4 regions of the Leclercia sp. GHBNCSD genome follow, and region 4 is predicted to be linked to each of the others. Evidence: predicted binding sites of a transcription regulator. Region 4 holds the regulator's gene; each other region holds the start of a gene.

Region 1 (5,780 bases), 2.1 Mb from region 4:
GGGTTAGCACCTGGTCCGAATGGCGCGCCAGCACGACGACCGTCTGGGGTGTTACCGGTTTTCTTACCATACACAACGTTAGAGGTGATGGTCAGAACAGACTGAGTCGGGATAGCGTTACGGTAAGTAGTGAGTTTCTGAATTTTCTTCATGAAACGTTCTACCAGGTCAACCGCCATGTCATCAACGCGAGCGTCGTTGTTACCAAACTGCGGATATTCGCCTTCGATTTCGAAGTCGATAGCCAGACCGTCTTCGTCACGAATTGGTTTAACTTTCGCATATTTGATAGCAGACAGGGAGTCAGCCGCAACGGACAGGCCTGCGATACCACATGCCATGGTGCGCACGACGTCACGGTCATGCAGCGCCATCAGAGAGGCTTCGTAGCTGTACTTGTCGTGCATGTAGTGAATGACGTTCAGCGCGGTGACATACTGTTTAGCCAGCCAGTCCATGAAGTGATCCATGCGATCCATGACTTCGTCATAGTTCAGCACGTCGCCTTTGATCGGCTCAGACTTAGGACCAACCTGCATTTTCAGTTTTTCATCAACGCCGCCGTTGATTGCGTACAGCATGGTTTTCGCCAGGTTTGCACGCGCACCGAAGAACTGCATTTGTTTACCAACAACCATTGGGCTTACGCAGCAAGCGATAGCGTAGTCATCGTTGTTGAAGTCAGGACGCATCAGATCATCGTTCTCATACTGCAGAGAAGAGGTGTCGATGGAGACTTTAGCGGCGAATTTCTTGAAATTCAGCGGCAGTTTTTCAGACCACAGAACGGTGATGTTCGGCTCCGGAGACGGCCCCATGGTGTACAGGGTGTTCAGGAAGCGGAAGCTGTTTTTGGTTACCAGAGTACGGCCATCTACGCCCATACCACCGATGGATTCCGTTGCCCAGATTGGGTCACCAGAGAACAGCTCATCATATTCTGGGGTACGCAGGAAGCGAACCATACGCAGTTTCATGACCAGGTGGTCAATCATTTCCTGAGCGTCTTGTTCGTTGATTTTGCCTGCTTTCAGGTCACGTTCGATGTATGCATCCAGGAAGGTGGATACACGACCGAAGGACATTGCTGCACCGTTCTGAGACTTAACCGCAGCCAGGTAACCGAAGTAGGTCCACTGGATCGCTTCCTGAGCGTTGGTTGCAGGGCCGGAGATATCGCAACCGTATTTCGCTGCCATCTCTTTGATCTGACCCAGCGCGCGGTGCTGTTCAGCAATCTCTTCACGCAGACGGATAGTGGCTTCCAGGTTTACGCCATTTTCCAGGTCGGACTGCAGAGACTGGAACTGGGCGTATTTGTCTTTCATCAGGAAGTCGATACCGTACAGCGCAACGCGACGGTAGTCACCGATGATACGGCCACGGCCATAGGCATCTGGCAGGCCGGTCAGGACGCCAGATTTACGGCAGTTCAGGATGTCTTTGGTATAAACGTCAAACACGCCCTGGTTGTGGGTTTTGCGGTATTCGGTGAAGATTTTTTTCAGCATTGGGTCCAGCTCGCGATTGTACGCTTTGCAGGAACCTTCAACCATTTTAATACCACCGAACGGGATAATCGCACGTTTCAGTGGCGCTTCAGTTTGCAGACCAACAATCTTCTCGAGGGACTTGTTGATATAACCCGCGTCGTGAGAAGTGATGGTGGACGCGATGGAGGTGTCGAAATCAACAGGCGCGTGAGTGCGGTTTTCCTGCTTAACGCCTTCCATAACGCTATCCCACAGGGCAGTGGTTGCGTCGGTGGCACCGGCCAGGAAGGATTCGTCACCTTCATATGGGGTGTAGTTTTTCTGGATGAAGTCACGAACGTTGACTTCATTCTGCCAATCACCTTTGGCAAAACCTTCCCATGCTGTGGCTAACTTTTCATTAAGTTCGGACATGTAACACCTACCTTCTTAAGTGGATTTTTTATTTACTGCCTGAGACAACCGTTAATGATGGTTATCGCCACGCAGGTAAATGACCCAGTATGTCAACCCAACCAGCAGACCACCGCCGATAATGTTCCCGATTGTGACCGGGATCAGGTTATCAGTAATGAAGTTCATAACGGTCAGGTGAGAGAAATTCTCCGGGCTTGAACCAACTGCGGTCCAGAACTCCGGGCTGGCAAAGTCACGGATTACGATACCGAAAGGGATCATAAACATGTTTGCAATGCTGTGTTCAAAGCCGCTGGCAACGAACATGGCGACAGGCAGAACCATGATCATCGCTTTATCCATCAGGCTGCGACCGGAGTAACTCATCCAGACCGCCAGGCAGACCATCAGGTTCGCCAGGATGCCAAGGGCAACGGCTTCAATAAATGTATGGTGCATTTTATGGTCGGCGGTTTGCAGGACATTCAGGCCCCAGCCGCCGTTGGCTGTCATATACTCCCCGGACAACCACATCAACAGAACAAAGAGTAGGGCACCAATCAGGTTACCGATATAAACGTTGATCCAGTTTTTGGCCAGTTGACCCCAGGTGATTCTACCGCTGGCTTTCGCCACGACGATAAGCACCGTCGAGGTAAAGAGATCGGCGCCGCAAATGACGCAGAGAATCAGGCCCAGCGAGAAACAGATGCCACCAATCAGCTTGGCAATACCGTAAGGCATCGCGGCGGTACCGGTGGTCGCAGTGATATAGAAAACGAAGGCGATGGAGATGAACACGCCGGCGGTAATCGCCAGGAAGAACGTCGTCATCGGTTGTTTCGTTGCTTTATAGACACCCGCTTCTTCGGCAACTTTTGCCATTGCAGCTGGGAGTAAAAGATCAAAAGGGTTGTCAGCTTTCACACTAACTCTCTCTTTATTAAGTCGGCGACGAGATACTAACAAAGCATTATAGAAGAGAAATTGATGTAGATCATATCTCGCCTGGCTTATAGGCCCGCAAAGTGCGTGGTTTTACAGCAAATGCGGAGTAAGTTTTTGATTATCCTGATAAAAATAAATTTTAAAAGTTACAAAATGAGTTGATTTTTTTCTCCTGACGCTTACTCCGACAGTTAATTAAAATGGAGTATTTCATATAAAAAGTAACAATAACTGTCAGGCCGCTATTATTATAGCTACCAATATTTAACTTAATTATTACAACCAAAGATTTATTACCGTAAAAATAAAACGGGGCAATAAAATTGCCCCGTAATATAACGTAGGTGATTGTATTCGCCTACTGTTTGTAATGGTATGTAACGTTATTTAGCCCAGTACGCGCTTTTTGCTTTCTGCAATTTCTCATAGGCCTTCAGCAAGGACTGGTGCGCAGGGAAGGCTTTCAGATCGCTGTCCACCGCCTGCAAGCCATAGAACGGCGCTTCGCCGCTCAGGGCCGCGCTGGCATTCTCTACCGCTTCGGCGCCGTACATACGGGTAAAGGCATTGAGGTACTGCAGCGGCTGACGCTCTTCTTCCTGCGCCAGCAACAGCAGGGTCTGCAGGCAACGGTAGTAGTTTGCACGCTCCGCGCTGAATACCGAGGCGTTGAACTCGATGGTCCATTCGGTCCAGATCAGCGCCTGTTCCAGATCGCCGCCTGCCAGCGCCAGCATCGCCTTCAGCTCGCCAATACGCAGGGTGTACCAGCCATTATCTTTACCCGTTGCCAGCCCCAGCAGCTCGCGTACGCGAGTGAAGTCGTCATGACCTTCGTCGTCCAGCTGGGTAATAAGGTTCAGGTAGTCCTCTTTCTCCCATGTGCTCTCCGGCAGCGCCAGCAGGGTTTCGCGCAGATGGCTGCCCATGCTGTTATTGGCCAGCCACAGATCTTCTACCGGATAGATGTCGGACATGCCCGGCACCAGAATACGGCAGGCGTAGACGCCCAGATGTTCATAATCGGCGATGTACACTTCCTGCCCTTCGGCAGTGAAGATAGCCATCAGCGTGGCGAACTCTTCCTCTGTGGTGCCGGAGAAGCTCCAGTCAACAAACGGATAATCCGCGTCCTGCTTAAACAGATCCCAGGAGATAGAGCCGCTGGAGTCGATGAAGTGCGTTTCCAGGTTGGCATGTTCCGCCACTTCTTCGTCATCAAACGTCGGCGGAGTGAAGACATCGAGATCTTTCAGGCTACGGCCCTGCAGCAGTTCCGTGACGGTACGCTCCAGCGCTACGCCAAAGTCCGGGTGCGCCCCGAAGGAGGCGAAGCAGGTGCCGTTCGCCGGGTTGAACAGCACCACGCAGATAACCGGATACTTCCCGCCCAGCGAGCCGTCATAGGCGAAGATTGGGAAACCTTCTGCTTCCAGTTTGGCAATGGACTCCACCACGCCCGGGTAGCGGGCCAGCACATCAGCCGGGATCTCCGGCAGGCTGATAGATTCCGCGATAATGCGGTTTTTAATATGGCGCTCAAAGACTTCGGACAGACCCTGAACACGCGCTTCGTTGCGTGTGTTACCGGCTGACATGCCGTTGGAGACATACAGGTTGCCGACGATGTTCATCGGAATATAGACGGTTTGCTCGTCAGACTGGCGGGTAAACGGCAGGGCGCAGATACCGCGATCTTCATTACCTGACTGCAAATCAACCAGCATGCTGGCGGTCAGTTGATTCTCCAGATCGTAAAACGCACGCAGGCGATCGTCGAGGATCCCTTCCGGCAGTTCGTCATCTTCGGTCAGTGGGAACCATTTTTCATTTGGATAGTGAACAAACGGGCCATTCGCCACGGTCTCGCCCAGCCAGAAATCGGCAAAGAAATAGTTAGTGGACAGACGTTCAAAATACTCACCCAGCGCAGAGGCCAGCGCCGCTTTTTTGGTTGCACCTTTGCCATTGGTAAAGCACAGCGCGCACTCTTTATCGCGAATATGCACAGACCAGACGTGGGGAACCGGGTTGAGCCAGGAGGCCTCTTCGATGTTAAAGCCCAGGTCGGTCAGTTTTTGCTGGAAGCGAGCGATGGAATCTTCCAGGGCGGCGTCTTTGCCGGGGATAAACGTTTGAGTCATGGGGATCACTTATATCGTACGGAAAGCGCGCAATGATACGGGTTTTGCATGACAGGCGCTATCTCCCCGGCGGTTTCGGCGAAAATAAAAGGCTGGGCTATGCTTATATTCAGTAACCTACTGTAAAGGAATATAAAAAATGAAAGCATTCGATCTTCAACGAATGGCCTTTGATAAAGTACCCGTTGAGTTTTTAGGCGAGGTCGCGCTGCGAAGTCTCTACACCTTTGTACTGGTTTTCCTGTTCCTCAAACTTACCGGACGACGCGGCGTGCGCCAGATGTCGCTCTTCGAAGTGTTAATCATTCTGACCCTGGGGTCGGCGGCGGGGGACGTGGCATTTTATGACGATGTGCCGATGATTCCCGTCTTTGTTGTTTTCATTACCCTGGCGTTGCTCTACCGGCTGGTGATGTGGCTGATGTCGAAAAGTGAAAAGCTGGAAGACCTGCTTGAGGGCAAACCGGTCGCCATTGTCGAAGAGGGCAAGCTGGCCTGGGAAAAAGTAAAGCGCGCCAACATGACCGAGTTTGAGTTCTTTATGGAACTGCGGGTGAGCGGCGTCGAACAGCTTGGGCAGGTTAAGCTTGCCATTATGGAGACCAACGGGCAGATAAGCGTTTACTTTTATGACGATGAGCAGGTCAAGCCCGGGCTGTGCATATTGCCGGATGAATTTGTGGAACGTTTTATGACGATACCGGAAGTCGGGGAATATGCCTGTCGGCGTTGCGGTCATGTTCAGACTCTACAGGCCGGGGCACATCAATTATGTCCACGTTGTACGAATCCGGAATGG
Region 2 (5,780 bases), 730 kb from region 4:
CCAATCAGCTTTTTTAAGGCATTTTCTTTTGCCTGTTCACTAATGGAGAAAAAGTCGTTGTTCACCGTATCAAATACCCCCCACGCCAGGGAGCGGTCGGATGACATGACTTCGCTATAGGTCAGAGGATTAACCACCACCACATAATTACCGACCTGCATATAGGTCATTTTATATCCCGCATAAAATGGCGTATCGCGGTAATAATAGATAGAGACGTCAGGCGCGCGTTGGTAATTGGCAGCAGAAATTAAATAGGGGTTTTCAGGCGTGCTGGTTGTTGAGCAGAGAAACGCTTTACCTTCGGCGTACAGCAGGTCGGCAATGTAGAGTCGGCCCCGGACAATATTTAACATATATTGTCGGTGATCCGGTGTACAAATATCACCCGAGTATTTTTCAGCCGCCTGACGTGCCAGCTCAACCTGCTGAATAACCAGTTCGGTTTTGTCTAAAGCGAGTGCGGCAAATGAGCGAAGTTGACTGCTTGTTTCGTTGACCGCGCGTTGCTGAGCAAACCATAGCGCAAGCATCACAGGTAGCAAAACTACCATGATAACCCCGACTATCCTCAGCACCTTGTCCCGTGCGTTACGATTCATTTCCGCCCTATTATCCCTGCTTTTTATGTGCCTGTAGTCATGAAGGCCGGATGCTTTGCTAAACAGGTGATTACGTTGCATGAATCATGCGAAGTTAGCAACTGACTTTTAACGCCAATAACCTAATATTGAGTTATGCCGATAATATTTGTCCGTAAGCCAAACTGAAAGTATTCGTTTCGTGTTTATTAAGTTAAATAATTACCGTTCCAGGAAGCCAGGCTCCCGGATAACTCAACAGAAAATCGTCGATTAAGCCAAACTACCTACAGAATGAAAAAAGCGCAACTTCATCATGAAATTTTGTGCTATTTAACCCGTCAGGATGATTGAAGTGATTTATAAATAATCAACCGCGACGATTGTTTTACCTCTTCCGCCGCGCTTGGCATCGTAAAGTGCCTTATCTGCGCTAATGAGTAGCGATGAGGTATCGCGTGGTTTTCCATTCACCTCCACCACGCCCGCACTGAAAGAGAGTGTTAAGGTGCGGCTGCCGACCTTGAGCGGCGTGAGAGAGAGCGCCTGACGGAGTACCATGGAGAGCTGCACCGCCGCGTCACTGCGGGTCTTTGGCAGCAGCAGTAAAAACTCCTCTCCCCCTACCCGGCCCAGCGCTGCCCCCGAGGGGATCACCCTCCGCAGGCAGTCGCAAAAATGCATCAGCGCAGCATCGCCCACCAGATGCCCCCACTTATCATTAATCTGTTTAAAGAAATCCAGGTCGAGCATCATGACAGAGAAGTGGCTATCCGCCTCTTCGCGCTGGCAGGCCTCCAGCGCAGCGCCAATCTGCTGCAGGATGGCAGAGCGATTCAGACAGCGTGTCAGATCGTCGGTGGTCGCCTTCATCTCCAGCTGCTGCTCCGCTTTTTTACGCGCGGTAATATCGAGCCCGATATTGAGGATTGAGCCGTCCGGCAGAGAGATATTCGACCACAGGATGGTCAGCTGAACCCCGTCCCGACGTAGCGGATGCCATTCGTACATATCGTTCAGCGGGGTGGTATTCACCGACTCGTGCACCCGGCGGCGCTCCTCCGGGTCTGGATAAAAGAGCGCCAGCGGATCGGCATGGGCGTTGATCTCCACCATCGTCCAGCCAAACACCTTTTCGCACTCGGCATTCCACAATACGCAGCGGCTATGGCGGTCAAAGGAGTTCATCAGTACCGGCGCCCGCTCAAACAGGGTTTTATACTGGGTGATCACCCGCTGCATCTCTTTTGCCGTGCGCTCACGGGCAACGAGACCGGTCAAATAGTCCTTCAGTTTTTCGACCAGGATCACCACCACCTGTTTCAGCACGGTGATGCTGCTTTGCGGTTGCGCAAAGCCGAGGAAGAAGTAGCCGTTGCAGCGATCCTGTTGCAGCGACAATTTATACAGCACGCCACACTGTAGTTGCCTGTGTCCCGGATGCATGGCAGGAAATAAAAGCGTACCGGTCTTCTCTTTCCAACAGATGACCCGCCATGCGCGGTGGTGACGCTGCAATAACGTGCTGGAAAGAAAGGCTTTAATTTCTGAGGAATGGCAGGTTAATTCACCGACGCTGACTACCTGCTGCTGACCCGCATCGTCCTCCACCATTACCCAGCTGGTCTGGGCGCCAAAGGTATGATTAATCGTCTGCAGAAGATCCGTTAAGGTTTGCTGCGACGATAATTTTGGCATTAATTTAGCTAATGCGTGCAGAGCCCGCGTACTGTCATTTATATTCTCTCGATTTGCTTGCTTCATCGTTTTATTCGTCGCTCATTTAACGAGATAAAAAATGTCGCAACGAATAAATCAGGAGTGAAAGGATACGCAGCCAGCATCTATTATTACGGCTGTCTGACCCTGTCGAAAAAAGATGTGTGTGTAAAATTAAAAGTACAGCAAATAATAACCAGTAAAAGCCTGATTTATTTATTACGGGCTAATTACGTAACCGGATGAAGCATAATCCATAGGTCTGAGGCTGTAAATATTGTACAACCACAGGTTACCTGTACACGTTTTCTTATCTCAATGAATTATCGATAAAGTTACCGCAACCCGAGCAATTAGCTGATTAAAGATATATTCCTGCGGCCCTATAACCATATTAAATAAAGGGTTAAAAAAGGCCATTTTCATGCATTTGCCCACTGGCGAATAAAAGAACAAATGTGATATAGTTCACACATATGATGTAACGCAAAACATCGTTTCATTTTGTCAGTCTGAGCTTGCCGATAGCCAGTTTGCCACGTCCGGGCAACGTCGCGCTATACCCGGCGGCGGATATCTTTGAGGATCGGTCTTATGGCAGCTATTACCACCGGTGTTGTCTTTGCACGCTGGGAATTGTTGAGCGCGGTGCTGATGTTTCTGGCCAGCACCCTGAACGTTCAGTTTAAAAAGTCGGATTACGCAGTACTGGCGGTGATCAGCACCTGTCTGGGTCTGGCGGCGGCATGCTGGTTTGCCACCGGCCTGCTGGGCATCACCCTGCTGGATATGGCCGCGGTCTGGAATAACGTTAAAACGATCATGGTTGAGGCAATGAGCCATACGCCGCCGGACTGGCCAATGATGTACACCTAGTTCCAGCGATAAAAACCAGACCAGGGTCTGGTTTTTTTATGACCATCGCCGGCCTGGTTGTCAGATCGCTAATTCACCTTATTCATTTGCATGCGCTTTGAGCTTATTGATAAACCAGCGTCCGGCCGGGCCTGGAGGGTATTCCCTCAAATGTACGGCGTACATTGAAAATCCCGCGCCAACGTCAGGCTGCATCTGTAAATTCAAAGCGACCAGCCGACCGCTGGCAAGATCTTCCTCAACCATTGGCAAAGGCATATAGCCCCAACCCAGCCCCGCGCGTAAGAATGCATGCTTCGCTCCCATGTCCCCTATACGCCATGTCTTGCCCGACATAACGCCGAAGTTGCGCCCCGCAGTGAGCGTGGAACGATCGGCCAACACCAGTTGCACCTGCTCCTGCACAACCGAACGAAGGAGAGGGCCGGCTATTTTAGCCAGCGGATGATCTGGCGATACCACGGCTACGGCGCCTACGCTGAGAAGATACTCAGCTGCACAACCCGCAGGTAAATCGGGTAGCGAGCCGATTACCGCCACCCGGCAGCTACCGGCCAGTAAAGGCTGAAGTACCCCACCCAACGCCTCCACGTACAGACGCAAGGGCGTAGCAGGAAAGGCCTGCTGAAAGGCTTGCACCGCGGCAGTCAATTTTTCAACAGGAAACATCACATCCACGGATACCACAAGTTCAGGCTCCAGCCCTTCAGCCAGGGTGCGTGCCTTAGCCTTGAACGCGTCCATTCCCGCCGTTGCAATACGCGCTGACTCCAGCAGGGCAAGCCCCGCCTCCGTCAGTCTGGGATAGCGCCCCGTTCGCTCAAACAACGGAAAGCCAACCTGAGACTCAAGGTTCGCCAGCGTCGCGCTGACGACCGACTGCGCCCGCCGTAATTTGCGCCCAGCGGCCGAGAAACTGCCCTCATCAACTGCGGCAATAAACGTACGCAGTTGATCGATAGACATACCGTCAAGCATGTATCGCTCCGTTAGATGGGATCCATCTAATTATATAGGCTACACAGATGGAATGGCGATGATTACTATTTGGTCAGCTTCTCAACCATACATTTAAGGAAACAAGCGATGAAAACAGAAACCGTGGGTATTATTGGCGCTGGCGCCATCGGGCAGGCTTTTGCCAGACAGCTTGTCAATTCCGGGCTGAACGTTATTCTGAGCAATAGCCGTGGCCCCGACAGCCTGGCGGAAGTGGTGAACGCGTTAGGCGACAGGGCTCGCGCGGGTACCGTGCAGCAAGCGGCTGAAGCCGGGATAGTTTTTGTAAGCACCAACTGGAGCAGCACCGAAGCCGCGCTAAGCGGTCTAAACTGGAGTGGACGTATCCTGATTGATGCCACCAATCCGGTGATTTTACCCGGCTTTACCCTGGCCGAACTGGGTGGAAAAAATTCCAGCCAGGTGATGACGCAGTGGGCACCCGGCGCCCGCGTCGTCAAAGCCTTCAACACGCTTCTGGCCAGCGTGCTGGCGCAGGATCCGGCCCAGGCGGGCGGACGCCGCGTCGTGTTTATCTCTGGAGACGATGCCGGGGCGAAATCCGAAGTGGAAGCATTGGCCGCGCGAATGGGCTTCGCCACTATAGATTTAGGCAGCCTTGAAACGGGTGGTCATCTGCAACAGTTCCCTGGCGGTCCTCTGCCAGCCCTGAACCTGGTAAAACTGGCCTAGTCGATTAACATGACCCAGCGTACTTCCGCAGAGACATTCGAAGAATACATTCCCGGGGAGTTGCAGAAGGAACACCGGGCGCTCTCCTCCCGGGATGTATTTGTCCAAATCCTGACGCGTCGCCAGGTCCAGGAAAAGATTATTATTCCCGCCGTGCCGGAGCCCTTCATTGTGTGGATACTTTCAGGCTGTGCCCTGGTTGAAGAACGCTCCCCGGGAGAAGGGTGGATAGCAAACCCCGTTGTCGCAGGGGATTTTTTTCTCACTACGGCAGATTCGCCCACCGAAATGAGATGGCGAGCCGAGCCAGGCGCGCCGTTCATCGTAATGCACGTCTATATTGGCGTAGCCATGATGCAGGGCGTTGAATTGCGCGAAGTCTCCGGAGAGCGGGACGAAACGCTGTCCGCTTTGCTGGAACATATACGCGCGGAGCTTTACCAGCAAAATCAACCCAGCGGCCCGTTTATTCAGGGTATCGCCCAGGCGCTGGCGGTCCATCTGGCACGTACTTACCGGACCGATGCGAAGCGGCATCGCGGCGGCCTGCAGGCGTTTAAATTACACCGGGTCTTTAAGGCGATGCGTGACGATCTGGCTCAGCCCTTTGACCTGGCGCGGTTGGCCTGTCTGACCGGACTGAGCGAATTCCACTTCAGCCGCGTCTTTAAGCAGTCTACCGGGCTTTCGCCTTCCCACTATTTTATCCGACTGCGGATGGAAGAGGCGCGTCGCCTGCTTTCCGAAACAGATGATTCCATTATCAGTATCTCCCTGACCGTGGGTTACAACAGCCCCAGCCATTTTGCCTCAGCATTTCGCCGGGTAACCGGCATATCGCCTTCAAAATATCGTAGCGATTATCGTCGTAGCAAAATCACGACAGTTTGAGCAATCCGCCGCGCGAAGAGA
Region 3 (5,780 bases), on a different contig from region 4:
GCGGGGGCTGACCCTGATCGATACCGCGGAGATGTATGCCGAGGGCGGCGCGGAAGAGGTGGTTGGCGAGGCGATTAAAGGCCTGCGCGATAAGGTCTTTCTGGTCTCCAAAGTCTACCCGTGGAATGCCGGTGGCAAAAAAGGGATTGCCGCCTGCGAAGCCAGCCTGCGCCGTCTGGGCACCGATCATATTGACCTCTATCTGCTGCACTGGCGGGGAAATTATTCTCTGGCAGAGACTGTCGAACTGATGGAGACGCTGCAACAGCAGGGCAAAATTGGCCGCTGGGGCGTCTCGAACCTTGATTATGCGGATATGCAGGAGCTGGGACAGGTGCCGGGCGGGCAGGCCTGTGCCACCGATCAGGTGCTCTACCATCTGGCCTCACGCGGTATCGAATATGATCTGTTGCCCTGGTGCCAGCAACAGCAGATGCCGGTGATGGCCTATTGCCCGCTGGCGCAGGCCGGGCGACTGCGCGCCGGGCTGATGAATCACCCGGTGGTCAATGCGATTGCCAGAGAGTACAACGCCACGGCGGCCCAGGTGCTGCTGGCGTGGGTGATCGGTCACCCTGGGGTGATGGCGATCCCGAAGGCGTCATCAATCATGCATGTGGAAGAGAACGCGGGCGCGCTGGGCATTACCCTCTCAGCAGAGGCGTTACAGAAGCTGGATGCCGCCTTCCCGGCGCCGAAAAACAAAACGGCATTAGACGTGGTGTGAAGTGTGCGTCATGCCCTCTCAGCATGGAGAGGGCAAGGGCAGGGCATTAACGCTTCACAATGTGAATGGTTTGTCCCAGACGGGTCGGTTTCTCTTCCGTCGCTTTTTGCGGTTCGCTGACGCAGGCGGTCTCTACGCAGACAAAGGTTTTATAACCGTCATCCGGCATATCGCCCATGCTGACTGACAGCGCCGGGCCAGGGTTCCAGCCAACCACGTTGCTGTGGTGGTGATGAATTACTTCAATGGCGCGGTTCAGGGAGGTATCTTCGATAACGCTGCACGCTTCCGGGTTCAGATAGACGCGGTCGGTACGATCCGGGAAGGTTTGCGCGCCGTCGGTCAGTCGGCCTTCTTTCGCATTATCCACTTTGTCGATAAAGGTATCGCCAAGGCCGTTCACGGTGACGGCAGCGATATCGCCGACGTTGAAGTAAGTGTGCAGGGCGGAAGTGGTTTCAAATTCACCGTGCGCTTCCAGTTCGATCTCGCAGGTTTTACCCAGCTTAAAGCGGGCATAGAGAGTGAAGTCGTGCGGCCAGAGTTTGCGCGTTTCATCATCGCTTTGCAGCTCAAAGGTTAACACCACGCCGGACTCATCTTCGTTGTGGGCTTTCAGCGTCCACGGCAGGTTGCGGGCAAAACCGTGCGACGGCAGACCCTCCTGCGCCGCCGGGCCAAACCACGGCCAGCAGATTGGTACGCCGCCGCGAATAGCGGCCCCTTTTTTGAAAGAGGTGTTATCGCTTAGCCACAGCGCTTCCATTTCACCTTCCGGCTGCCAGGAGAGCAGGTGCGCGCCGTGCAGGGCAACAGAAGCCTGAACCTGCGGATGGTCAACTACGATCACTTCAACATCGTCAATCTGACGGCGGGAAAGCACAGGGGTAAGCTGTTCGACTACCGGAAGTGCAAAAATTGTTTTAATCATTACGCAATCCTCTGTCTTTAAAGCAAAAAAAAGGCGACCAGGGTCGCCTTTTTGGATCAATTTCTCATCTCACTTATTTGGAGATGTGAGCGATCAGGTCCAGAACTTTGTTAGAGTAGCCGGTTTCGTTGTCGTACCAGGAAACCAGTTTCACGAAGTTGTCGTTCAGTGCGATACCTGCTTTAGCATCGAACACGGAAGTGCAAACTTCGCCGTTGAAATCGGTAGAAACAACGTCGTCTTCGGTGTAACCCAGAACGCCTTTCATTGGGCCTTCAGAAGCCGCTTTGATTGCTTTCTTGATTTCTTCGTAGCTTGCTGCTTTTTCCAGACGAACGGTCAGGTCAACAACAGATACGTTTGGAGTTGGAACGCGGAACGCCATACCAGTCAGTTTGCCGTTCAGTTCTGGCAGAACTTTACCTACAGCTTTAGCTGCGCCGGTAGAAGATGGGATGATGTTCTGAGCTGCGCCGCGGCCGCCGCGCCAGTCTTTGTGAGACGGGCCGTCAACGGTTTTCTGAGTCGCGGTGGTTGCGTGAACAGTAGTCATCAGACCTTCGACGATGCCGAAGTTGTCGTTGATAACTTTTGCCAGCGGTGCCAGGCAGTTGGTGGTGCAGGATGCGTTAGAAACGATGTCCTGGCCAGCGTAAGTTTCGAAGTTAGCACCACGAACGAACATTGGGGTGTTGTCTTTGGAAGGACCGGTCAGAACAACTTTTTTCGCGCCAGCGGTGATGTGCTTACGCGCAGTTTCGTCGGTCAGGAAGATACCGGTTGCTTCAGCAACAACGTCAACACCGATTTCGTTCCATTTCAGGTTAGCTGGGTCTTTTTCAGCAGTAACACGGATGGTTTTGCCATTAACAACCAGGTGGCCGTCTTTCACTTCAACGGTGCCGTTGAAACGACCGTGAGTTGAGTCGTACTTCAGCATGTATGCCATGTACTCAGCGTCTAACAGATCGTTGATGCCAACGATTTCGATGTCAGAACGTTCCTGCGCAGCACGGAAAACAATACGGCCGATACGGCCAAAACCGTTGATACCTACTTTGATAGTCATATATTCCACCAGCTATTTGTTAGTGAATAAAAGGTTGCGTGTAAAATTACAAAAACCTTACGCAGCGTCAAGCGGAATCGTGTCAATCATTGCGACAAATCAATCCTTAGCATTAGCTTTGCTCGATTGACCTACCTCACATTCCCTTGGAGCTTGCACCCATATGGGGCCTGCGCACGGAATTTTAAAGGGCTGCCCACATAAAAACGTGGAGTAGATCACATTTGTCTGACCGCTTCTGCGCAACGAGTAAGTTTAGATCAAAAGTTCATACTTCAGTGTTAATGTTTTGTTAGAATCGGCTGTAAAAGTTGTCTGTTTCAACTGCGAGATGTAAGCCTATGTCGAATCAACATAACTCCGATGAATTGAAAAAAAACCTCACCGAAATGCAGTTCTACGTGACGCAAAATCACGGGACGGAACCGCCATTCACCGGGCGTCTGCTGCATAACAAAAGGGATGGTGTTTACCACTGCCTGGTCTGTGACACTGCGCTGTTTAGCTCCCAGAGTAAATACGATTCTGGCTGTGGCTGGCCAAGCTTCTATGAACCGGTCAGTGAAGAGGCTATTCACTATCTGAAGGACCTCAGCCATGGTATGGAGCGCATCGAGATCCGCTGCGGAAACTGTGACGCCCATCTCGGTCACGTCTTCCCGGATGGCCCACAGCCGACAGGCGAGCGTTTTTGCGTCAATTCCGCCTCCTTAAGCTTCACCGACGACGAGAATGGCGACCAGACGAAAGGCTGAAAAATCGATTCAGCAAATTATTCCTTCGGAGCCCGATTTAACATGAATATTGAAGAGATGATCAATGGCATGACGCCGGAAGTGTATCAGCGTCTGGTCACGGCGGTAGAGCTTGGCAAATGGGCCGATGGCGTGGCCCTGACCCCGGAGCAGAAAGAGAATTGCCTGCAGCTGGTGATGCTCTGGCAGGCGCGCAATAACACCGAAGCGCAGCATATGACCATCGACACCCAGGGCCAGATGGTGATGAAAAGCAAACAGCAGCTGAAGGAAGATTTTGGTATTGCACCGAAGCCGATTGCGACGCTGAAGGTCCAGTAATCAGAACCATTGCAGCCCGGTGAATGGCTCACCGGGCCTGTTTAACGTTACGGGTGTTTTATCCCCAGCGACTCGGCCAGCTGCTTCGCCAGCTGGTTGTTATCATCCGCGCCGTACTCCCAGAACATCGCTCCGGCCAGACCTTTCTCTTTGATGTACTCGGCTTTGATCGCCACCGAGCGCGGGTTTTCATACGACAGGGCAAACAGCGGATTGCCGTTATCGGACTTCACCGACAGCCACGGCACTTTCGCCTCATCGTCCCACTGTTCGGTAAACCGTTTCTGCGGATCGTTTAAAAACGTCTTCACAATGTCGTTGTATTTCACGTAGGTGTCTTTGGTCAGATCGTAGCCCAGTGATTTGAACAGGGCGATCTGCTGTGCGCTGAAGTAGGGCTGGGTCGCGGGATTTTTCTGCGCGTCCGGTTTGCTCCAGTCGATACCTGGCTCGACGGCACGTTTCGGCACGCGACCATAGAAGCCGATACCGAGATTCATCTGCTGTGGCTTCAGCCCGGCGGCCAGATAGTTGTTCACCACAAAGTCGACGCTATATTTATCCGCGGCGGCAACGGTCGGCCAGGCGCTGGAGTCATAGAGGTTGGCGTTAAAATACTGGGTGCCATACGCCATGTCGTAGGTCATCAGGTTGATGTAATCGAGCAGGGGCGCCACTGCCTTCACATCCACCCAGCTTTTTGGGCTCTCGGCGTTGGCGCCCACCGCGATGGTCACCAGTTTTTTATCCCCGAACGCGCTACGCAGCTCTTTCAGCAGGGCGGTAAAGTTAGCCCGGTCTTCTGGCTTGCTGGCGACCAGCCCCCATGCGCCGTTAACCGGAAACTCCCAGTCGAGATCGATCCCGTCGAGGCCATATTTCTCTACGATCGCCCGTGCGGAGCGGATAAACACTGCGCGGGTCTCCGGGGTGGATGCCGCGCCCGAGAAGCCACGAGCCCCCCAGCCGCCAACAGAGAGGAGCACCTTAAGGGCAGGGTTCTGTTTACGCAGGACAGGGAGCAAAGCCAGATCGGCTTCAACCTTAGGAGATAACCAGATTTGATGCAGTCTGGCCGGGTCTTTTAACGCCGGATTGGTTTCGTCTTTCTCGTCGTTATAGATCAGGCCAAAGGAGTAGTTCAGGTGGGTGATCTGGCGAACATCGAGTTTATTGATATCCCCGCCCGGCCCGGCAGTGACGTCGCCGCCACCGTTAAAATAGCCGACGGACATCAGCGAACTGGCGGAAGCAATGGATGCGCAGAGCAGGGGTAAAGCTGCCAGCAAGGGCAAACGTTTCATAGCAATTCCTCTTCAATTTTGACGGTAAAAAAAGCACGCCACGTAAGGGCGTGGCGAAAAAAGTGCCAAAAAAGAATAACATTGCCGTCTCGCTGAGAGTGCGAGGCAGTTCACTTTATGAGACTTAATGAGAATTATGCCCGGTGGCGCTGCGCTTGCACGTGCCGACGGATGGCGGGTTTTGCCCGGCGGCGCTGCGCTTGCACGGGCCTACGGTTGGCGGGGTTTTGCCCGGCGGCGCTGCGCTTGCACGGGCCTACGGTTGGCGGGGTTTTGCCCGGCGGCGCTGGCGCTTGCACGGGCCTGAGGGTTTTGTAGGCCGGGTAAGGCGTAGCCGCCACCCGGCACAAGGCTATCAGGCCTGCGTCTCCTGCCAGTCCGCCAGCGTATACAGCGTCGCACCTTCCGCCGCCATATCCATAAACGCCTGGGCGCTATCCTGGCGCTGAATATTCACCCCACGACAACCGTCGGTAATGACGTTCACCCGGTAGCCCAACTGCAACGCGTCCAGCACGGTAAATTTTACGCAGTAGTCCGTCGCCAGCCCCATCACAATCAGCTCCACAATTTCGTGATGGCGCAGCCACTGATCCAGCCCCGTTTTTTGCCGGTGCCCATTGTCGAAAAAGGCGCTGTAGCTGTCGATGTCAGGGTTTTCACCCTTCTGGAA
Region 4 (5,780 bases):
GAACTGCGCACCCAAACCCAGCCGCTGCGTAAAGAGATCACCCGTCTGGAAAAAGAGATGGAGAAGCTCAACGCCACGCTGGCCACCGTGGAAGAGAAGCTGGGCGACAGCGGCCTGTATGACCAGACTCGTAAAGCCGAGCTAACCGAGTGCCTGCAGGTGCAGGCTAAAACCAAATCCAGCCTTGAGGAGTGCGAAATGGCCTGGCTGGAGGCGCAGGAGCAGCTCGAAGAGATGCTGCAGGCGGACTAATCCTTCCTGGCTTAGCAGGCGGCAACTCAACCGCCTGATAAGCCGCGATTAAACAAATGTAAAAAGTATCAGGCTGTATAGTAAAAGCAGACCACACAAATACTTCACAACCCTATGACACAAACAATCCCATCCGAATTTAACTTTACGCCCGACGAGAGCGCGACCTTTGTCCCCATGCGGGGCCTGTCGAATCGACACCTGCAGACCATGCTGCCGCGTCTTATCCGTCGTAAAGTGCGTTTTACCCCTTTCTGGCAGCGCCTTGACCTGCCGGATGATGACTTCGTTGACTTAGCCTGGAGCGAAGATCCGCTTCAGGCACAGCACAAACCCCGGCTGGTGGTCTTTCACGGTCTGGAGGGCAGCCTGCACAGCCCCTATGCTCATGGTCTGATTGAGGCGGCGAAAGCGCGCGGTTGGCTGGGCGTGGTAATGCATTTCAGAGGCTGTAGCGGCGAACCCAATCGCCAGAAACGCATCTATCACTCTGGCGAAACAGAAGATGGTACCTGGTTCCTGCGCTGGCTGGCAGAGACTCACGGCCCTGCCCCCACCGCTGCGGTAGGCTATTCGCTGGGGGGAAACATGCTGGCCTGCCTGCTGGCAAAAGAGGGGGACGCTATTCCGCTGGACGCCGCCGTTATCGTTTCTGCTCCGTTTATGCTGGAACAGTGCAGCTATCATATGGATAAGGGCTTTTCGCGCGTCTATCAGCACTACCTGCTTAACCTGCTGAAAGGCAACGCCTCACGTAAACTGAAAGCCTATCCGGGCTCGCTGCCGGTCAACCTGGAGCAGCTCAAGCGCATGCGACGCATTCGTGAATTTGACGATCTGATCACCGCGAAAATCCATGGCTTTGCCGATGCGATTGACTACTATCGCCAGTGCAGCGCCATGCCGTTGCTGAATCAAATCACCCGGCCTACGCTGATTATTCACGCGAAAGACGATCCGTTTATGGATCATCACTCGATTCCGGCGCCGGAACATTTACCGGCAAACGTAGAGTATCAACTGACCGAACATGGTGGGCACGTGGGCTTTATCAGCGGAACGCTGCGTAGACCGCAGATGTGGCTGGAGACACGTATCCCGGACTGGCTAACCCCCTATCTGGAAAAATAGACATGATCATTCCCTGGCAGGATCTGGCTCCCGAAACGCTGGATAATCTGATTGAAAGCTTTGTGTTACGCGAAGGCACCGATTATGGTGAAGAGGAACGTTCGCTTGAGCAGAAGGTCGCTGATATCAGGCGCCAGCTGCAAAGCGGTGAGGTGCTGGTCGTATGGTCCGAGTTGCACGAAACTGTCAACATCATGCCTCGCAATCAATTTCGCGGTTAACCGCGACATCTTTCCACTCAGGGAGTTGCTATGTCCGCCAGACATCCGGTTATCGCCGTCACAGGGTCGAGTGGTGCAGGTACCACCACCACCAGCCTCGCCTTTCGTAAGATCTTCTCGCAACTGCATCTGCGTGCCGCGGAGGTCGAAGGCGACAGCTTTCACCGCTACACCCGCCCTGAGATGGATATGGCCATCCGCAAGGCCCGTGATTTAGGCAAACATATCAGCTACTTTGGCCCCGATGCTAACGACTTTGGCCTGCTGGAGCAGACCTTCGCAGAGTACGGGCGAAGCGGCACGGGCCAGTCGCGCAAATACCTGCATACCTATGACGAAGCGGTACCGTGGAACCAGGTTCCGGGCACCTTTACGCCCTGGCAGCCGCTGCCAGAACCCACCGACGTGCTGTTTTATGAAGGTCTGCACGGCGGGGTCGTCACGCCGCACCATGACGTGGCGCGCCATGTCGATCTGCTGGTGGGCGTCGTACCCATTGTAAACCTGGAGTGGATCCAGAAGCTGACGCGGGATACCAGCGAACGCGGCCATTCCCGAGAAGCGGTGATGGATTCGGTGGTTCGCTCCATGGAAGATTACATTAACTTCCTCACGCCGCAGTTTTCCCGCACCCATATTAACTTCCAGCGCGTCCCGACCGTGGACACCTCTAACCCCTTTGCCGCAAAAGCGATCCCGTCGCTGGATGAGAGCTTTGTGGTGATCCATTTCCGCAATCTGGACAATATCGATTACCCCTGGCTGCTGGCGATGCTGCAGGGCTCGTTTATCTCGCACATGAATACGCTGGTGGTCCCGGGCGGGAAGATGGGACTGGCGATGGAGTTGATCATGACGCCGCTGGTACAGCGGTTAATGGAAGGGAAGAAGATCGATTGAGGCTTGTAGGCCGGGCAAACGAAGTGCCGCCCGGCGTTTGATCCAGGACTTACGCCTCGATCACTTCATACGAATGGGTAATATTGACCGCTTTTTCCAGCATCAGCGCCACGGAGCAGTACTTCTCCGCAGAGAGATCCACCGCGCGGGAGACCGCAGCCTCTTTTAGCGCTTTGCCGGTTACCACGAAATGAAGGTTGATATGGGTAAAGAGACGCGGCGCTTCATCCCGGCGCTCTGAAGTCAGTTTCACTTCGCAATCGGTCACATCGTGACGCCCTTTTTGCAGAATCGAGACCACGTCGATAGCGCTGCATCCCCCTGCCGCCATCAGAACCACTTCCATCGGGCTGGGTGCTTTATCACCGGAGTTGCCATCCATCAGAATCTGGTGCCCCGAGGCGGACTCACCGAGGAACGTTAACCCTTCAACCCATTTCACACGTGCTTGCATTTTAACTCACTCCAGGCTTGCATTTTTTCTGTCAGATTACGCGCCAGTAACAATTCTGGCAAAGGAAGTCGACCTGCATCAAGCTGAAGCGAGACACCAGGAGACACGCGGCAAAACCTATGCTAAAACAGTCGTGATGCTACAGTAATACATTGACGTTGCACATGTATGCAGAGGACATCACACATTACAGGCTGCTAATTATTGTGACAGCCAGATCCCCAGGTAAGGGGAAGAATTCGATTGCAACCCCAGAGCGAAGGTAGAAAGCCTGACTCTGGAGACAGCTTATAACAGAGGATAACAGCGCATGGTGCTTGGCAAACCGCAAACAGACCCGACTCTCGAATGGTTCTTGTCTCATTGCCACATTCATAAGTACCCATCGAAGAGCACGCTGATTCACCAGGGTGAAAAAGCGGAAACGTTGTATTACATCGTCAAAGGCTCAGTGGCAGTGCTGATCAAAGATGAAGAAGGCAAAGAGATGATCCTCTCTTACCTGAATCAGGGAGACTTTATCGGTGAACTGGGCCTGTTTGAAGAAGGTCAGGAGCGTAGCGCCTGGGTCCGGGCAAAAACTGCGTGTGAAGTGGCTGAGATCTCTTATAAGAAATTCCGCCAGCTGATCCAGGTTAACCCGGATATCCTGATGCGCCTCTCTTCGCAGATGGCTCGCCGTCTGCAGGTCACCTCTGAGAAAGTGGGTAACCTCGCCTTCCTGGACGTGACGGGCCGTATCGCTCAGACGCTGCTGAACCTGGCGAAACAGCCAGACGCCATGACCCACCCGGACGGTATGCAAATTAAAATTACCCGTCAGGAGATCGGTCAGATCGTCGGTTGTTCCCGTGAGACAGTGGGTCGTATTCTGAAAATGCTGGAAGATCAGAACCTGATTTCCGCCCACGGTAAAACCATCGTGGTTTACGGAACACGTTAATTCCGCTAAGACGGCGTGGCATCGCATGATGACACGCCGTTTTTGTCTCTCTCACCCATGTGGCGCAGGCTCATTTATCACCCGGAAGTTAACTACGCACTACGGCAAACCCTGGTGCTGTGTCTCCCTGTGGCTGTGGGGTTAGTTCTCGGTTATCTGCAATACGGCCTTCTGTTTTCTCTTGTTCCCGCCTGCTGCAACATTGCGGGTCTCGACACGCCCCATAAACGCTTTTTTAAACGCCTGATAATTGGCGGCTGCCTGTTTGCCGGCTGTAGTCTGGCGGTACAATTGCTGCTGGCGCGTGATATTCCGCTGCCCCTCATTCTGACCGCACTGGCGATGACGTTAGGGGTCACGGCGGAGATCAGCGCCCTCCACGCCCGCCTGCTGCCCGCCTCGCTGATTGCGGCCATCTTTACCCTGAGCCTGGCGGGGAATTTACCGATCTGGGCGCCGCTGCTGATCTACGCCCTGGGGACACTCTGGTACGGGCTGTTTAACTGGTTCTGGTTCTGGCTGTGGCGGGAGCAGCCGCTGCGTGAATCCCTGAGCGTACTCTACCGCCAGCTGGCTGATTACTGTGAAGCCAAATATACCCTGCTGACCCAGCACACCGACCCGGAAAAATCGCTGCCGCCGCTGCTGGCGCGCCAGCAGAAGGTGGTGGACCTGATTAGTCAGTGTTACCAGCAACTGCATATGCTGGCGGCGAACAGGAATCATGAATACAAGCGGCTGCTGCGTATCTTCCAGGTGGGGCTGGATCTGCAGGAGCATATCTCCGTTAGCCTGCATCATCCGCAAGAGGTGCAAAAGCTGGTCGAGCGCAGCCACGCTGAAGCGGTGATCCGCTGGAACGCGCAGACCGTCGCCGCCCGGCTGCGGGTATTGGCCGACGATATTCTCTATCACCGCTATCCCACCCGCTTTAACATGGACAAACAGCTCGGCGCGCTGGAGAAAATTGCCCGCCAGCATGCGGATAACCCGGTCGGCCAGTTCGCCGCCTGGCACTTCAGCCGTATTGCCCGCGTGCTTCGCACCCAACGCCCGCTCTACCCGCGTGACCTGATGGCGGATAAGCAGAAGCGCCTGCCGCTGATCCCCGCCCTGAGAAGCTATCTGTCGCTAAAGTCTGCCGCCCTGCGTAATGCGGCACGTATCAGCGTCATGCTGAGTATCGCCAGCCTGATGGGTATGGCGCTGCACCTGCCTAAGCCTTACTGGATCTTAATGACCGTTCTGCTGGTGACGCAAAACGGCTACAGCGCCACGCGGGTGCGCATCCTCCACCGGGCAGGCGGCACGATGGCGGGGCTGATTATTGCGGGGATCACCCTGCACCTTCACGTCCCGGAAGGCTATACCCTGACGGGTATGCTGCTGGTAACGCTGGTGAGTTACCTCATCATCCGTAAGAACTACGGCTGGGCGACGGTGGGCTTTACGCTGACCGCGGTCTACACCCTGCAACTGATTACGCTCAATGGTGAGCAGTTTATTATCGCCCGGCTGGCAGATACGCTGATTGGCTGCCTGATTGCCTTTGGCGGCATGGTGTGGCTGTGGCCGCAGTGGCAGAGCGGATTGCTGCGACAGAACGCCCACGACGCGCTGGAGGCCGACCAGGAGGCCATCCGCCTGATCCTCAGCGACGATCCGCAACCCACGCCGCTGGCCTGGCAGCGCATGAAGGTCAACCAGGCGCATAATGCCCTGTTCAACTCCCTCAACCAGGCGATGCAGGAGCCGGGCTTCAATTCGGCCTATCTGGCGGATATGAAACTGTGGGTGACGCACAGCCAGTTTATCGTCGAGCATATCAACGCAATGACGACCCTGGCGCGGGAGCATACGATGCTGACGCCAGACCTGG

What was found. Region 4 encodes CRP, which controls carbon source genes, mostly activating them, when cyclic AMP is high. Its sites were predicted from a motif close to ATGTGANNNNNNTCACAT; they were not measured.
Region 1: the regulator CRP is predicted to act here: its motif matches at 2,875-2,892, upstream of focA (formate transporter FocA).
Region 2: the regulator CRP is predicted to act here: its motif matches at 2,757-2,774, upstream of ACT3IC_RS08140 (YjcB family protein).
Region 3: the regulator CRP is predicted to act here: its motif matches at 2,934-2,951, upstream of msrB (peptide-methionine (R)-S-oxide reductase MsrB).

The regions. Positions count from the first base shown of each region.
Region 1 covers NZ_JBQVYO010000001.1:306,732-312,511, reverse strand. Annotated here, with positions in the region: gene pflB (formate C-acetyltransferase) at 1-1,907, opposite strand, end outside; gene focA (formate transporter FocA) at 1,959-2,816, opposite strand; gene ycaO (30S ribosomal protein S12 methylthiotransferase accessory factor YcaO) at 3,221-4,981, opposite strand; gene ACT3IC_RS01605 (DUF421 domain-containing protein) at 5,121-5,780, shown strand, end outside.
Region 2 covers NZ_JBQVYO010000001.1:1,666,024-1,671,803, forward strand. Annotated here, with positions in the region: gene ACT3IC_RS08130 (EAL domain-containing protein) at 1-602, opposite strand, end outside; gene ACT3IC_RS08135 (sensor domain-containing diguanylate cyclase) at 942-2,345, opposite strand; gene ACT3IC_RS08140 (YjcB family protein) at 2,895-3,176, shown strand; gene ACT3IC_RS08145 (LysR family transcriptional regulator) at 3,255-4,154, opposite strand; gene ACT3IC_RS08150 (NADPH-dependent F420 reductase) at 4,224-4,868, shown strand; gene ACT3IC_RS08155 (helix-turn-helix domain-containing protein) at 4,878-5,759, shown strand.
Region 3 covers NZ_JBQVYO010000002.1:450,632-456,411, reverse strand. Annotated here, with positions in the region: gene ACT3IC_RS22570 (aldo/keto reductase) at 1-727, shown strand, start outside; gene ACT3IC_RS22565 (D-hexose-6-phosphate mutarotase) at 774-1,658, opposite strand; gene gapA (glyceraldehyde-3-phosphate dehydrogenase) at 1,732-2,727, opposite strand; gene msrB (peptide-methionine (R)-S-oxide reductase MsrB) at 3,069-3,482, shown strand; gene ACT3IC_RS22550 (YeaC family protein) at 3,525-3,803, shown strand; gene chiD (chitinase ChiD) at 3,851-5,107, opposite strand; gene pncA (bifunctional nicotinamidase/pyrazinamidase) at 5,463-5,780, opposite strand, start outside.
Region 4 covers NZ_JBQVYO010000001.1:2,395,660-2,401,439, reverse strand. Annotated here, with positions in the region: gene ACT3IC_RS11550 (ABC transporter ATP-binding protein) at 1-252, shown strand, start outside; gene ACT3IC_RS11545 (hydrolase) at 367-1,383, shown strand; gene ACT3IC_RS11540 (YheU family protein) at 1,386-1,604, shown strand; gene ACT3IC_RS11535 (phosphoribulokinase) at 1,635-2,504, shown strand; gene ACT3IC_RS11530 (OsmC family protein) at 2,554-2,958, opposite strand; gene crp (cAMP-activated global transcriptional regulator CRP) at 3,269-3,901, shown strand; gene ACT3IC_RS11520 (YccS/YhfK family putative transporter) at 3,959-5,780, shown strand, end outside.